DNA from 2 places in the Glutamicibacter sp. 363 genome. Region 2 is predicted to be linked to the other one. Evidence: riboswitches for the same ligand, from Rfam matches in the RefSeq annotation. Region 2 holds a riboswitch; the other holds the start of a gene.

The links. A riboswitch is a leader RNA that binds a small molecule or an ion and turns the genes downstream of it on or off. The one in region 2 is predicted to bind S-adenosylmethionine.
Region 1: it holds a riboswitch for S-adenosylmethionine, as region 2 does, so the genes downstream of both, ACT3UA_RS09035 (bifunctional o-acetylhomoserine/o-acetylserine sulfhydrylase) here and ACT3UA_RS04395 (hypothetical protein) in region 2, are expected to answer to the same signal.

The regions. Positions count from the first base shown of each region.
Region 1 is NZ_JBQSYR010000012.1:76,963-84,078, forward strand. Features, by position in the region: gene ACT3UA_RS09020 (CPBP family intramembrane glutamic endopeptidase) at 1-299, shown strand, start outside; gene ACT3UA_RS09025 (GNAT family acetyltransferase) at 362-772, shown strand; gene ACT3UA_RS09030 (VOC family protein) at 839-1,483, opposite strand; SAM riboswitch class IV at 1,658-1,775, shown strand; gene ACT3UA_RS09035 (bifunctional o-acetylhomoserine/o-acetylserine sulfhydrylase) at 1,856-3,211, shown strand; gene metX (homoserine O-acetyltransferase MetX) at 3,214-4,359, shown strand; gene ACT3UA_RS09045 (SGNH/GDSL hydrolase family protein) at 4,452-5,318, opposite strand; gene ACT3UA_RS09050 (SHOCT domain-containing protein) at 5,367-5,756, opposite strand; gene ACT3UA_RS09055 (alpha/beta hydrolase) at 5,958-6,623, shown strand; gene ACT3UA_RS09060 (RNA-binding S4 domain-containing protein) at 6,694-6,921, opposite strand.
Region 2 is NZ_JBQSYR010000005.1:48,316-55,431, reverse strand. Features, by position in the region: gene ACT3UA_RS04425 (thiamine pyrophosphate-binding protein) at 1-719, opposite strand, end outside; gene speB (agmatinase) at 719-1,705, opposite strand; gene ACT3UA_RS04415 (ROK family protein) at 1,942-2,898, opposite strand; gene ACT3UA_RS04410 (hypothetical protein) at 2,933-3,346, opposite strand; gene ACT3UA_RS04405 (helix-turn-helix domain-containing protein) at 3,485-4,048, opposite strand; gene ACT3UA_RS04400 (DinB family protein) at 4,264-4,851, shown strand; SAM riboswitch class IV at 5,324-5,436, shown strand; gene ACT3UA_RS04395 (hypothetical protein) at 5,455-5,721, shown strand; gene ACT3UA_RS04390 (VIT1/CCC1 transporter family protein) at 5,784-6,887, shown strand; gene ACT3UA_RS04385 (LOG family protein) at 6,955-7,116, opposite strand, start outside.

The sequences.
Region 1 (7,116 bases), on a different contig from region 2:
CCGTACGCCACGCGGTGCTTGAAGAAGTGATCATGCTCGGTTTCCTGTTTACCTACGGTAAGAAGCTGAACCTGGGACCGTGGACGCTGATTCTCGGATCTGCGCTGATCCGCGGTAGCTACCACCTCTACCAAGGCGTCGGCCCGATGCTGGGAAACATAGCCATGGGTGTGATTTTCGGTTGGATTTACCAGAAATATGGGCGAGTGATGCCGTTGGTGATCGCGCACTTCTTGTTGGACGCAGTGGGATTTGTCGGGTTCATGCTCTTCGGCCCCGCTATCGGTATCGGAGGCTAACCCCACAACGGCAAGCATTGCGCAATGGCAATAAACGACGTTTTCAACGGTACGTTTTACTTATGCAAATCAGTGAACTCAAACTGACCGAAATAGGCGAAGCAACAGCCCTGTGGCGGAGCGTCGAGCTTACGCGGCCATGGAATGATCCGGAGGCAGATGCACGTAAAACACTGGAGAATCAGAGCTCTACGATTCTTGCGGGACCTCATGAGCAAAGACTGGTAGCTACAGCCATGGTTGGGTTCGACGGACACCGAGGCTGGCTATATTACGTGGCGGTCCAACCCGGCATGCAGGGCCAGGGGTTTGGACAGGAGATTATGGGGGCAGCGTCGCGTTGGCTTGCTGAACAAGGGGTGCCCAAAGTACAGCTCATGGTGCGTACCGAGAACACTGATGTGATCGGATTTTACGAGCGGCTAGGCTACGAAGCTCAAGAAGTGGTGGTCCTAGGCAAAAGGCTTGGATAGTTGGAACGACAAAGGGTAGGCGAGGACGTTGCCGTCCGCACCTACCCTTTATTTCGACGTTCTTTGTTATAGCGTGACCAAACCATTGTCGGTTTCAAAGGTGACCGACAAGATGCCCGGAGTGCCGTTGGGTGCTTCGTATTCCATGCTCACCGCGCCAAGATTGACGTTCTCTGGCTGGCCTAGCCAGTCTAGGACGCGGTCGCGGGAACCAGCGATAGTGATGCTTTGAATCGCACCTACAGGCTCTAGAGCCTTCGAAGGGTGCAGATCCTCCGTTCCTGCGTCCCAGCGAAGCAAATACGGAACCTGCGGATCAGCGATGAGCCCCTTGATTCCAACTTGCTGCCAGGTGAGTTCGCGGCCGTCTGGGAACTTGCGGTTTCCCGGAACAGATTTACGTCCCAGCCGCTCTTCGGCGCTGGAGAGGTCTTCAACGGAAACGCACCATCCCATCCAGCCGCCGCCAAGCTCGGAGCGGGCTCGTACTGCCTGCCCAAACGGTGCTTTGTCGCTGGAAGGGTGGTTTAGAACTTCAACAACTTCTAGGTACTGGTTGTGCTTGAGCGGGAAAATTACATTCCGCGTTCCAAAACGCGGATGTACGCCCCCCTTGACGAATTCCAGGCCCAAAGCCTTGGAGATTCTTTCGGCGGTTGGCATGAGCCCATCGGGGCCACATGCGTAACTAACGTGATCTAGCCTCATCATGTGCCCCATCATGTCACTATGTGATCTCAGTCTCGACTTAGGCGACCCTAAGTGGTAATGGTGGGATCGAACAGTCTGCATAAATTTCTTCATTAAAGATCTATATGACCGATTGAGTCACGTTAAGCTATCTCATATTGCCAAATTCTTCGGCTATCGGGCAGACTTGAGTCAGGTCATGAGTCCCAGTAACAAGCCCCGGCTTACTGGGCGGCAACCCTCCGCCGCGGTGGGGTGCCCCGGGTGAAGACCTGGCCCTCGACGCACCAAGCGTTGAGGACAAGCGCGGGTTACCCCCTTCGAAAGCTCCTCGACGAGGAATTTGCCGTCGGTGTGTTTTTGAGTGGTGTACCCCCATAGTCGACAAACAATATGGAGGAAACCATGAGTAACAACTGGTCTTTTGAAACACGTCAGATCCATTCCGGGCAGCAACCAGATCCGGTCACCGGTGCGCGTGCCCTGCCGATTTTCCAAACCACGTCTTTTGTTTTCCCGAACGCCGAGAGCGCCGCGGCTCGCTTCGCACTGCAGGAGCTGGAGCCGATTTACACCCGTATCGGTAATCCAACGCAGGAAGCGGTCGAAAACCGTATCGCGGATCTTGAAGGCGGCGTCGGCGCACTGCTGGTCGCCTCGGGGCAGGCAGCAACCACCCTCGCAATTCTCAACTTGGCTCAGTCTGGAGACCACTTGGTGGCCAGCCCGAGCCTCTACGGTGGAACGCAGAACCTGCTCAAGCACACGCTGCGCAAGCTCGGTATCGAGGTCACCTTCGTGGCGGATCCAGACAACTTGGATCAGTGGCGTGCAGCGGTGAAGCCAAATACCAAGGCCTTCTTCGGTGAAGTCGTCTCCAACCCGCGCCAAGACATTTTGGACATCGAGGGAGTCTCACAGATTGCCCATGAGGTCGGGGTTCCACTGCTGGTTGATAACACCTTGGCAACCCCATATCTGATCCGCCCCATCGAGTGGGGCGCGGATATCGTCATCCACTCGGCCACCAAGTACCTCGGTGGTCACGGCACCGCCATTGCCGGCGTAATCGTGGACTCGGGCAAATTTGATTTTGCGAAGGATCCGGAACGTTTCCCGGACTTCAACACCCCCGATGAGTCCTACAACGGTTTGGTGTTCGCCCGCGATCTGGGCGTTGATGGCATCCTTGGTGCCAATCTTGCCTACATTCTGAAGGCTCGCGTGCAGTTGCTCCGCGATCTGGGCGCGGCTGTCGCACCGTTTAATGCTTTCCTTATTGCTCAAGGTCTGGAGACTTTGTCTCTGCGTATCGAGCGTCACGTGCAAAACGCGAAGGAAGTAGCCGTCTGGCTTGAAAGCCAGGAGCAGGTTGAAAAGGTCGCTTACGCTGGCCTGCCTTCCTCGCCGTGGTTTGAACGCGGACAGAAGTACTCGGCAAACGGTGTCGGCGCGATTATTGCCTTCGATATTGCTGGTGGACTCGAAGCTGGCAAGGCTTTTGTGGATGCGCTGGAGCTGCATTCACATGTGGCCAACCTCGGTGACGTTCGTTCGCTCGTCATCCACCCGGCGTCGACCACCCACGCGCAATTGACCGAAGACGAACGTCTGGCCGCCGGTGTGCGTCCGGGCCTCGTTCGGTTGAGTGTGGGACTTGAAAACATCAAGGATATTCTCGCTGATCTGCAACTTGGTTTTGCTGCCACTAAGCAGCTCTCTCACCAGGAATTGCAGGAAACCCTTTAGGCATGGCATCCATAGTGACTACCGAAGAAACTCTGCCATCGCAGGAACTTACCGACGGGCAAGACGGCATTTTGCGTCGTGCGTTCGTGGGGGAGTACACCTTCGAAACCGGTGGCTACCTACCGCAGATCGAGTTGGCCTACGAAACATGGGGCCAGCTTAACGCGGAGGGGACCAACGCGGTGCTGGTGAAGCACGCGTTGACCGGTGATGCGCACGTATCGCGCGGAGATTCGCAGACCCCGGGCTGGTGGGAAGATTTTGTCGGCCCCGGGCTAACTGTTGATACCGACAAGTATTTTGTCGTGGCCATCAACATCATCGGTGGTTGCAATGGGTCCACCGGACCTAGTTCGCCAGATGAGCACGGCAACGCCTGGGGTTCACGCTTCCCCTTTATTACCATCAAGGATTCCGTGCGCCTCGAAGCGCGGTTGGCCGACCTGCTCGGGGTGCACTCCTGGCATACGGTCATCGGCGGTTCCATGGGTGGGGCACGAGCCCTTGAATGGGCGGTTGAATTCCCGCAACGCGTAAAGAACGTGGTGGTGATGGCCTCCACGGCGCAAGCCACGGCAGAACAGATCGCTTTTGCGCAGGTGCAGACCGAGGCCATTCGCCTCGATCCCAACTTTGCGCAGGGCGACTACTATGCCAACGGAGTGCGCCCGGATGCCGGATTGGGCCTGGCTCGACGCCTGGCGCATATTACCTATCGTTCGGAGGCTGAGCTTGAAGCGCGGTTTGCGCGTAATGCGCAGACCGGCGAACAGCCGTTTGTTACAACACGCGGCCCACGCGGCCGATACCAGGTGGAAAGCTATCTTGATCACCAGGCGACCAAGCTGGTTCATCGTTTTGACGCGAATAGCTACCTGGTGCTCACCGAGGCTTTGATGAGCCATGACGTGGCGCGCGGTTACGAATCGCTCACGGTTGCGCTGGCTCGACTGGAGAAGGTGAATGTGGTGGTCGCCGCGGTCAACAGCGACCGGTTGTACTTCCCGGCGCAGTCTGAACTGCTCGCCGCCTCGTTGCCGAAGCCTAAGCCGGTGCATTACATCGATTCACCGATTGGACATGACGGTTTCCTGACGGACGCCAAGCAACTTGGACCGGTACTGACCGCCCTAGTCTTTGATGACTAAGGGCTAAAAACTAAGCAGTCATATACATTTGGGACGTGGATTTTCGCACCAGTAATCGGTGCAACAAACCACGTCCCATTTGTTTTGTGTCTTTATTTTTGTCCGGGAGCGCTATCTCCAGCACCCAGCGAGGCATTCGGCGGCTGCACGGCGAAGGGCGTGGGAAGCGGTCTTTTTGCGCTAACTCCATCACCGGAAGACTGGTGGCGAATCCTGCGCAGGATCCACGGACCAAAGTACTCGCGAGCCCATTGCAGGTCTTCAATTCGTGCTTCGCGCCAGCTTCGGGTTGCGTGTTCTAATTGCGCGTCCATGACGCGTTCGTGGGGAACGTTCAGTGCATCGAGCACCATTGCGGAGATCACTTGGTGGCCCGCGGGGGAAAAGTGCAAGCGATCCGGATCCCACATTTGTGTTTGGCGCAGCTCGCTCAATGCCCAGAGATCTCCCACGACTGCGTCATGACGTTGGGCGATGGCACGGACGTTTTCGTTGTAAATTGCGACCTTGCCACGAATCCCACCAAGTACCGGGGTGTCGCGAATGTCCGGGCCGGTCAGTAAAACAATGGTGGCCCCAGTGCCACTTAACTCATTGATGGCGCCATCTAGCTTTTCGGCGATTTTATCCGGGTCGCCGCCGGGCCGGATGACATCATTTCCGCCCGCGCAAATGCTGATCAAATCCGGTTTAAGCGCGATTGCTGGTTCAAGCTGTTCTGCAACTATTTGATTGATTAGCCGTCCGCGGATGGCTAAGTTTGCATAGGCGAAATCCGGAACGGTGGTACTTAATTGCTGGGCGACGCGGTCAGCCCACCCACGATGTCTTCCCGGATTGTGCGGATCGGGGTCACCTATTCCCTCTGTAAAAGAATCTCCGAGCGCAACGTAACGCCGCCATGGATGATGTACTTCTTGGGGTGGGGCTGCCGGGCCGGAGATTGGGTTTTCAGACACTCCTACATTGTTACTCTTGGGTAACTTTATGTCAACGGATGAGAACAATTAATCGCGCAGCGCTTGGCTTCGCGCTTGCGTATATTCTTCGCGAGAAATGATTCCGCGTGTAAGCAGATCGTCTAGCTCGGATAGTTTCTGTTCCGTAGTTTTCTTCGGAGCTAGCATCTGCGAGCGAGCCAACCGGGTGGCGACGTCTGTCTGTAGGGTGAATGGATCAAATCCCGCTTTTCTGGTTGCCTTGTAATTTCGAACTGCGATGTAAATGATGAAGCCCACGAAAAGGATAAAGAGCACGGCAAATATTCCCGTTAGTAACGGAATAGCGCTAAAGGTCGTTTCCACGAAAGTTGAACCACCCAGTGGGTCTTCGTCGATGAAACCGAAATCCTGCAATTCATTAGAATCGATCAGCTGTGTTATATCCATCTCGTCCATGAGTCCCGTAATTCTGCGAGTTGGCCCCTGTCGACCACAAAGATCTATGACCGCTGGTGCTGCGTATTTGAATAATTATCACTAGTCAAACATGTTTATGAACAGAATGTAAGATGATTTTTGAAGTTTACGCTATTGCAACAAAAGACTTGTGACCACTATTGCGGATCAAAGTGCGCAAGATTCTGGTTGACTTGTTGGGTGAACGAAAAAACTTGGAATCCTACAGTTATCTGGTCTCGTCCCGAGGAAGAACGGGCGGGTACACCGTTGCTCGTGCTCTTGCACGGCTACCTATCCAATGAAGAAGACCTCATGGGGTTGGCTCCTATGCTGCCTAAGGAATTCACGATTGTCTCCGTGCGTGCACCTCAAGCACTGGGGCCGGGTTTCACCTGGTTCCCACTGATGCAAGATCTGGATTACTCCTTTAATGAAGTGAAATCAGCAATCACGGATTTGTGGAGTTGGCTAGAGCCAATTAGCAAGCAACATTCCTCGGTGAGCTTGCTTGGGTTCTCTATGGGCATGGCCGTGGCAACTTCGTTGCTGCGTTATCAGCCGGAGGCCATCAAAACCGTCGTGGGACTCTCCGGTTTTGCCGTTCCCGAAGAAGGAACAGGCTTCTTTAACGACGAAAAGCTTCGCCAGCTGCGCAAGCCACTTTTCTGGGGACGCGATCAAGAAGATCCGGTGATTACGGCGGAAAAAGTTGAGTACACCCATGGATGGGCAACCACCGACGTTCATCTCACCAAGGTGCTCTACTCAAATATGTTGCACTCGGTCAATGCGCAGGAGATGGCTCACGTACATGAATTTCTCAGCGCCGTGGTCCTGAAAACCGAGGCCGAGCAAGAAGTTTAATCTTACAAAAACTTGTGGCGGTGTCTCCAATAAAACAAGACACCGCCACAAGCGCAGAATATAAATTGAACTACGCGGTTTCGACAACTACCGATTCGCCGCGTACGGAGATCGTGTCTCCATTGCGCATCTGGGCACCGCGGCGAGTTTCGATCTTGCCGTTAACCAGTACCTGACCGTCTTCGATCAACTGTTTGGCGTGAATTCCGTCTTCGGCTAAGGACGCCAGCTTCAGTAGCTGTCCTAGGCGAATCGATTCGTCACGGATCTGAATGGGGAATACCTCGGAGTTTGCCATGGTTCCATCATCTCGCATCGAGGAGGGACTGTGAATGCTTTTCAGCCACGCACCGGCTTTTGTGGCGGATCAAACACAGTACAGACGGTGCTGAGTCACCCGAGAAGGGTGCGCCCCACGAGATGGACGCGATAGGCTTAAGCGGTATGTGTTTCCTACGGACCGCAACCAGCGGCCTCGTACTTTCTTTTGGAG
Region 2 (7,116 bases):
AGCACCGGGGCATTGAGCTTTTCGGCCACCTCCAGCAATTCGTTTTCGGCCTGGGCACGACGGACACCTCCGCCTGCAACAACCACCGGCCTCTTTGCTTCCGAAAGCCAGCGAACCGCTTCATCGATCAATTCCACACGTGGTGGATGATCGTAGGCTTCGGCAAGGGCATCATGCACCGGAGGAATGAGCACCGATGCCAGCAAGACATCCTGCGGAACCTCGATCCAGACCGGTCCCATCGGCACGGTGATCGCCTGCGCCCAGGCATCTTGGATCGCCGAGGGAATACCCGAGGCGTGGTGCACCGTCTGCTGGAACTTGGTGACGTTTGCGGCCGAGGCCTTCTGGTCATCGAGCTGGTGCAGCATGCCTTTTCGGCGAGCGCCCAGTCCATCCAAAGGAATCTGGCTCGCAACCACCACCATGGGCACGCCGGTGGCATAGGCTTCCTGCAATCCGGCGAGGGCGGTCAGCGCTCCCGGGCCGGTAGAGAGGAAAAGCACTCCGACCTCTCCAGTGGCCCTGCTGTAGCCGTCGGCGGCGAAGGCCGAGTTGTTTTCTACCCGGGAAGAAATGAATTGCAGATTGGAGCGTGAGAGTGCGTCGAACAGCCCCAGCGCATGTTGCCCTGGAATGCCGAAGACCGTTTTCGCGCCGAGCGCTGTCAGCGTCTCAACGACGAGATCTCCACCGTTACGTTGTACTTCGTTGCCCATTAGTTGTTCTGTCCGTTCAGCTGGCGGTATTCGCTGATCAGGCTGATCAGGTCATAGGTGACATGTGAGGCAGCTACGCCGGTTAGCTCCGCATGATCGTATGCCGGTGCCACCTCCACGATATCGGCTCCCACGATTTTCAACCCGCGCAAGCCGCGCAAGATTTCTAGCAGTTCGCGGCTGGTGATGCCGCCTGCTTCCGGGGTGCCGGTGCCCGGTGCGTGCGCCGGATCCAGCACGTCGATATCGACCGAAATGTACAGTGGACGGTTGCCGATGCGGTCGCGAAGTTTTGCAACGATCTCTTTTGCGCCCTGATAGTAGACATCTGAGCTGGTGACGATGCCGAACCCGAAGCGTTTGTCGTCTTCGAGGTCTTTTTTACCGTAGAGCGGGCCTCGGGTTCCTACATGGCAGATCGCCTCGGTATCGAGAATGCCTTCCTCGACCGCTCGGCGGAATGGGGTTCCATGGGTGTATTCGGCTCCGAAGTAGGTGTCCCAGGTATCCAGGTGGGCGTCGAAATGCAGCATCGCTACCGGCGCACCAGCGCGTTGCGAGGCCGCACGCAACAAGGGCAATGCGATGGTGTGGTCGCCACCGATGGTCACCAGCGTTGAGCCGTCTTCGGTCAGTTCCAGCGCATTGTGCTCGATGGTCTCGATGGCCTCGTTGATGTTGAACGGGTTGACCGCCATGTCACCGGCGTCGGAAACCTGGCTCAAGGCGAAGGGGGAAACCTCGGTGGCCGGGTTGTATGGGCGGATCAACCGTGAGGACTCACGGACGTGGTTTGCTCCAAAGCGTGCGCCGGAACGGTAGGAAACACCGGAGTCAAAAGGCACACCGACGATCTTGATATCGGATTTCTGGACTTGGTCCAGCCGCGGAAGCCGTGCATAGGTTCCGCCTCCGGCATAGCGCGGAATTACCGCGGCATTGATGGGTCCAATGTTCCCATTTTCTTCGATCCGGACTTCTTTCATGAGCGCTTCTTCCCGGCACACTCGACAAGAGTTGCCTAATATGAAACATGAGTTTCCTCCCATGCTATTTATCGGTGCGCTGACCGTCAAGGTGCAATCACCAAGGAAGCCACAAAAAACCGGTTCTGCTGGTTAAAACAGCGATCCCGCAACACCAATTGGGTTGCGGGATCAGGTCTCTGATTTGGAACATGAAAATGCGATGAAGCGAATAGCGCGTAGTCGCAGGCAGCGGGTCACCCGTGCCACCGGGCCAAGTCCGCAGCACCGATCAGCCCGGCATCGGAGCCAAGCTCGGCTCGTACGATGCGAGCAAACGGCCGGTAGCCTCGCCCCGGCAGCAGCTGCCGGTAGGAGGCCTCCGCCTGTTCGACCAGGGAAGTGGAAGCAGACCCTAGCCCCCCGCCGATGACCACGACGCCAGGATCCAGCACAGCCGCAAGATTCGAAATTCCCCTCCCGAGCCATCGACCCATCTCTTCGATGAGCTCCATGCAGGCAGGGTCGCCATTGACCGCCAGCGCCGTCACCATCGCTCCGCTCACCTTGCCGGGGTCCGCTTGGCAGGCTTCACGCAAACTATATGCCCGCGGAGAATCCAGCCGGACAAGCTCTGCCCCTTCACGTCCCAGTGCGTTGGCCGACGCGTATTGTTCCCAGCACCCTCGATTTCCGCACGGGCAACGGTGGCCGTCCACCACCAAAGTCTGGTGCCCGAACTCCCCGGCGACGCCGAAACTGCCGCGCAGAATACTGTTGCCGAACATGATGGCGCCGCCGATACCCGTGCCAAGGGTCAGGCAGACGCTCAGCTCCTCGCCTCGTGCCGCCCCGAAACGATGCTCGGCCCACCCCGCGGCGTCGGCATCATTATTCAGGACGACCTTGCGGTTCATCTTCGATTCGAGGCGTTCACGCACCGGCTCATCACGCCATGCAAGATGCGGGGAGAAGAGGACATGCGAACCACTTCGGTTAATCCAGCCGGCGGCCCCGACACCCACGGGCATATGAGTATCCCCGTCGCTGAGCTCGCTGACTACCTCGGCAATAGAATCTTCGGTCAATGCTGCGCTCCGGCCCGGAGTAGGGCGGAAGCTCCGGCGAAGAATCCGGCCGTGGCCATCGACCACGCCGCCGGCGATCTTCGTCCCGCCGATGTCTATGCCGACCGCAAGGTTTTCGGTAGACATTTCACCCTTCCAATGCGTGCGTGTAGTTCAGCAGCTAGCTTTCGAAGGACTTCTTGCTGCTCGCTACCAATGCCCGGTCCACCTCATGGAACCCAAAACAGAAACCTGCCGAAAGCACGAAGGACTTAATTGCAATCTCGTCGAGTTCATCCGCCACGTAAACCAGCTGGACAGGCCCCGCAAGCACTAGTAGCACCAGCGTCCACACCGCATATACCCAAGAGGTTTTCGCCTGTGCCATCTGCGGGTATTGAGAACGGCGGTGAATAGTGCGTAAGCCGATGACCAGGATGACCCCCGCCAGAATCGCCGCCCCGGCGATGAAAAAATAACGTTGAGTGCGGATCAATGTCATGGTCACACCAATTAAGACACCGAGAATTGCAGACATCCACCAGCTCGCGGAGCGCAGTTCGACCAGTTCAGCCCGTGGCTCGCTTTCCGTCACGGAGCTCCCTTCGGTTATTTATCGGCGTCGAGAAAAGTTGTTGACGCTATGTCAAGGATACGCTTTGGGCTTTGCCCGGCCGAAACCCGGCACGGACGGAAAACGCGCAAGCCCTTCAAAAGCGCAATGCGGTTTTGGTCAGAGCAACAGCGTCCAGGTCACTACGGCGGTCCGGTCCGAAGTATTTTCCCAACTGTGCGGCTCACGGCCCGGGAAGGTTACCGTATCGCCCGCTTGCAGTTCAATGCGGTCCTCGGGCAGAACCAAGGTAAATTCTCCGGAAATCACGTGCAGAACTTCCACCTTGCAATCCACCGAATACAGCTCGGCCTCCCCCGAGCCCTGCGGCGCGACCTCTGCCCTAATCATCTGCACCCGGGTCTCGGCGCGGGGAGTGACCAGCTGTTCGGTGATCCCCTGACCGCCCAAGGCGATTCGCGGTGCGTGCTCCAACCTGACCAATTTGGTTTCAGGTACAGAGAAGAGCTGCCCGACTTCTAAGCCCAATACTTCGCAGAGCCTAAGCAATGTCGATACCGACGGGCTAGTCAAGTCTCGCTCCACGCGAGACAAGAACCCCTTGGTCAGTCCGGACATTTCAGCCACCTGGTCGATGGTCATTCGTCGGGTTTGGCGTACCCCACGCAAACGGGCACCGATATTAATCGACGAGCCGGTGGGCTCTACGGGCAGTGTTTTCATGCTCTCCCACCATTTTGACACCGGCGCAGCCCTAGATTGGCAGCACCCGGCCTACAATTCCGCTAAACCAATCCGGTTCAGGTTCCTACACTGCGTCAGTTTACCAATAGGCAACGAGAACTGCGCCGAGCTCACGCTTCAGTCCTGAAGTCAGCAACCAATCCCTCAATGCGCCGGCGCTGTTTATTCAATCGCCAAGAAACTAGACTCGGCACATGGATACCGCTGGCAATCCGTCCTCCAAGAGGCTTCGGACCTACTTGAACGAGGCCCGCAACACCGTGCTCTGGAAGTGCCAGGGACTCTCCGAGGAGTTGGCCCGCCGCCCCATGACGGATACCGGAACCCACATGCTTGGTGTCATCTACCACCTAGCAATCACCGAATACGGTTATTTCGGCGAGTGCCTAGGTCGTGTGCCCAACGATCGGCATGTGCTTCAACTACTGCAAAGCGATGAACCGCAGATCGACTTCCTGCCTCCGGCCAGCTTCTCGGTAGAAGATGTTCTCGCGTTGTACCGAAAATCCATCGCATTTGCCGAACACGCGCTTGACGAATTGAACTTAGAATCCCCGGCAGAGGTCCCCTGGTGGTCCGTGCATCGGCATACCACCGTGGAGCATCTTATTGTTCATATGATCGCGGAGACCTCCCGGCATGCCGGGCATCTCGATATCGTTCGAGAGCTTCTCGACGGACAGGTAGGACTGCGCGAACAGGCGAGAAATATCCCTGGATTCAGCGCTGAGCAATGGAAGGAACAACGCTCCTCGCTGCAGCGAATCGCCGAGCAGTCCTAACAACGATTCTTCGCCAAATCTTGCTCATAGCTCTGGCAGGGCACCGCCTCTAACAGGCCGCATAGGCTCGCGCTAGCTCGGATGGCCCTGACCGAGCCCAGCGACTAGGAGCACCACCTGGTGAAACTGCCGGTCCGTAGCCTGGCGTTGGTCCCAACGGACCAGAGGCGTTGGACCTGAGCGGCATATTGCGCAGCGATACTCCCGCGCGGCTCGGGCAGGCCTGGCGGCATCGACGGCGGGTCGGGAGGGGAGCCACTTGCCGGAGATCGGTCACCGGGCCAGCCACCGGTAGTGCCCGATGTCCAGATCCCCGCCCGGCGACCTTCGCCTGCGCCAAGCGCAGGGTTCTTGTGGGCGCGGTCCGTGCACCTCCCGGTGCTCGGCTCTGCTTCCCATGAGGCCCGCGAGAGCCGAGTATGACGTCTCACTACGCATCCGGACAGCCCACGGGTGTAGCATCGTGGTGTTGCTTCACGAGATGCGGCGCCAAGCTCCGACTGGCCGCACACCAACCCCAGGTTCATGGGTGGTTCGGATGAAGAAGCGGTCCGTACTCCAACCGGCTACGGGCAAGAGCTCTTTTAAGGGTCCACGATAGTTATGGCTTCAAACGTCCTTCCCATTATTGACCTGCAAACCGGCCAGGTGCAGTTTCCGCTTCGCGGAGTCTGGGTCAGCTACTACGTCACCGACCCGCACCTGCTCACCCGATTGCTAGCCAGAACCGTGGGTCCGCCGAGCTTCGACAGGCAGCGCGAGGAACTTTCGGTATTCGTGGCAGCCCGAGGGCAAAACCCTGGCGCCGCTAAGGTATTTAGTCTTGCCAAATTCCCAGTGCTCGACTCACTCACTAAACTAGGGGGTTGAACCTAACCCGGATCATCTGCCCGTGAATGATCCAATTCTGCCGCAGGAGACTCATCCCCGTGATGGCCCCAACCTCAATTCCCGAACCATCCAAGGCGCAGATCCGCCGCTGGCGCCAGTACATGGCCGATGAGGTCGCCGAAGGTGCGATCTACCGTGAACTGGCCGAAAAGCGCACCGGACAAGAACGCCAGATTCTCCGTGGGCTAGCCGAAGCGGAAGAACGCCACGAAAATTACTGGCGCGCTAAGCTCGGTGAACACGTGCGCCCGGTCCGTCCGTCGATGCGGCGCACCATGTTGCGTTTCATGGCCCGGCATTTCGGTTCGGTGTTTGTCTTGGCGCTGGCCCAGCGTGCCGAAGGCAACTCTCCTTACGCCACCGATCAGGATGCCGCGCCGCAAATGGCCGCGGATGAGCAAGTGCATGAGGAAGTCATCCGTGCTTTGGCTACGGCCGGCAGATCCCGGCTGTCCGGCAACTTCCGAGCCGCGGTGTTCGGCGCAAATGACGGGCTCGTTTCGAATCTGGCCTTGGTCATGGGCATCGGCGCCACCGGTGTGGCCTCGTCCCTCGTGCTCTTCTCCGGAATTGCCGGCCTGCTGGCCGGCGCGCTGTCCATGGCTGCCGGGGAATTCGTGTCAGTCCGTTCCCAACGTGAGCTTCTCACCGCGTCGCGCCCTACCCAAGTCACGCTTTCTGCCGCCCGTGACCTCGATCTTGACGCCAATGAATTGGTGTTGATCTACAAAGCACGTGGCATGAACAATGAGGACGCCGAACACCGCGCGGCAGAACGCATGGGGCTGTTTACCTGCGATTGCAACCCCTCCTTCTCACTCCATCCAGAAGTTCGCAGCGCGGAACTGGAACGCGAACATGAGGAGCTTGGTTCGGCACCGGGAGCCGCCATTTCTTCGTTCATGTTCTTTGCTTCGGGCGCAGTCATTCCGATCCTGCCCTACATCTTTGGGCTCACCGGGCTAGCTGCGGTGAGCGTGGCGGTCGCTTTGGTCAGCATCGCGTTGCTGCTCACCGGCGGCGTCGTTGGCCTGCTATCCGGTGCGTCCCCGCTCAAACGTGGCGTGCGTCAGCTGGCCATTGGCTTGGGTGCGGCCGCTGTAACCTACTGCTTGGGCTTGCTTTTCGGCACCACCGTGGCTTAGCTCCAAAAGCAGACTGCTGGCCGTTGCCCCAACATGACACAGCTTGAGGCACCGGCCACTATCGTTGTTAGAACCGCGTGCGGCGCCGCAATGGAGTCATTGTTTTAATGAATTCGACGGCTTCTTGCACGGTGTCCACCAAAGCTATTCTGCTTTCCATGGCCCTCCCGGCGGCAAGCGCCTGCAGCAAAGGCCAGACCGGTAGCTTCCGTGTCCAATGCTCGCGGCC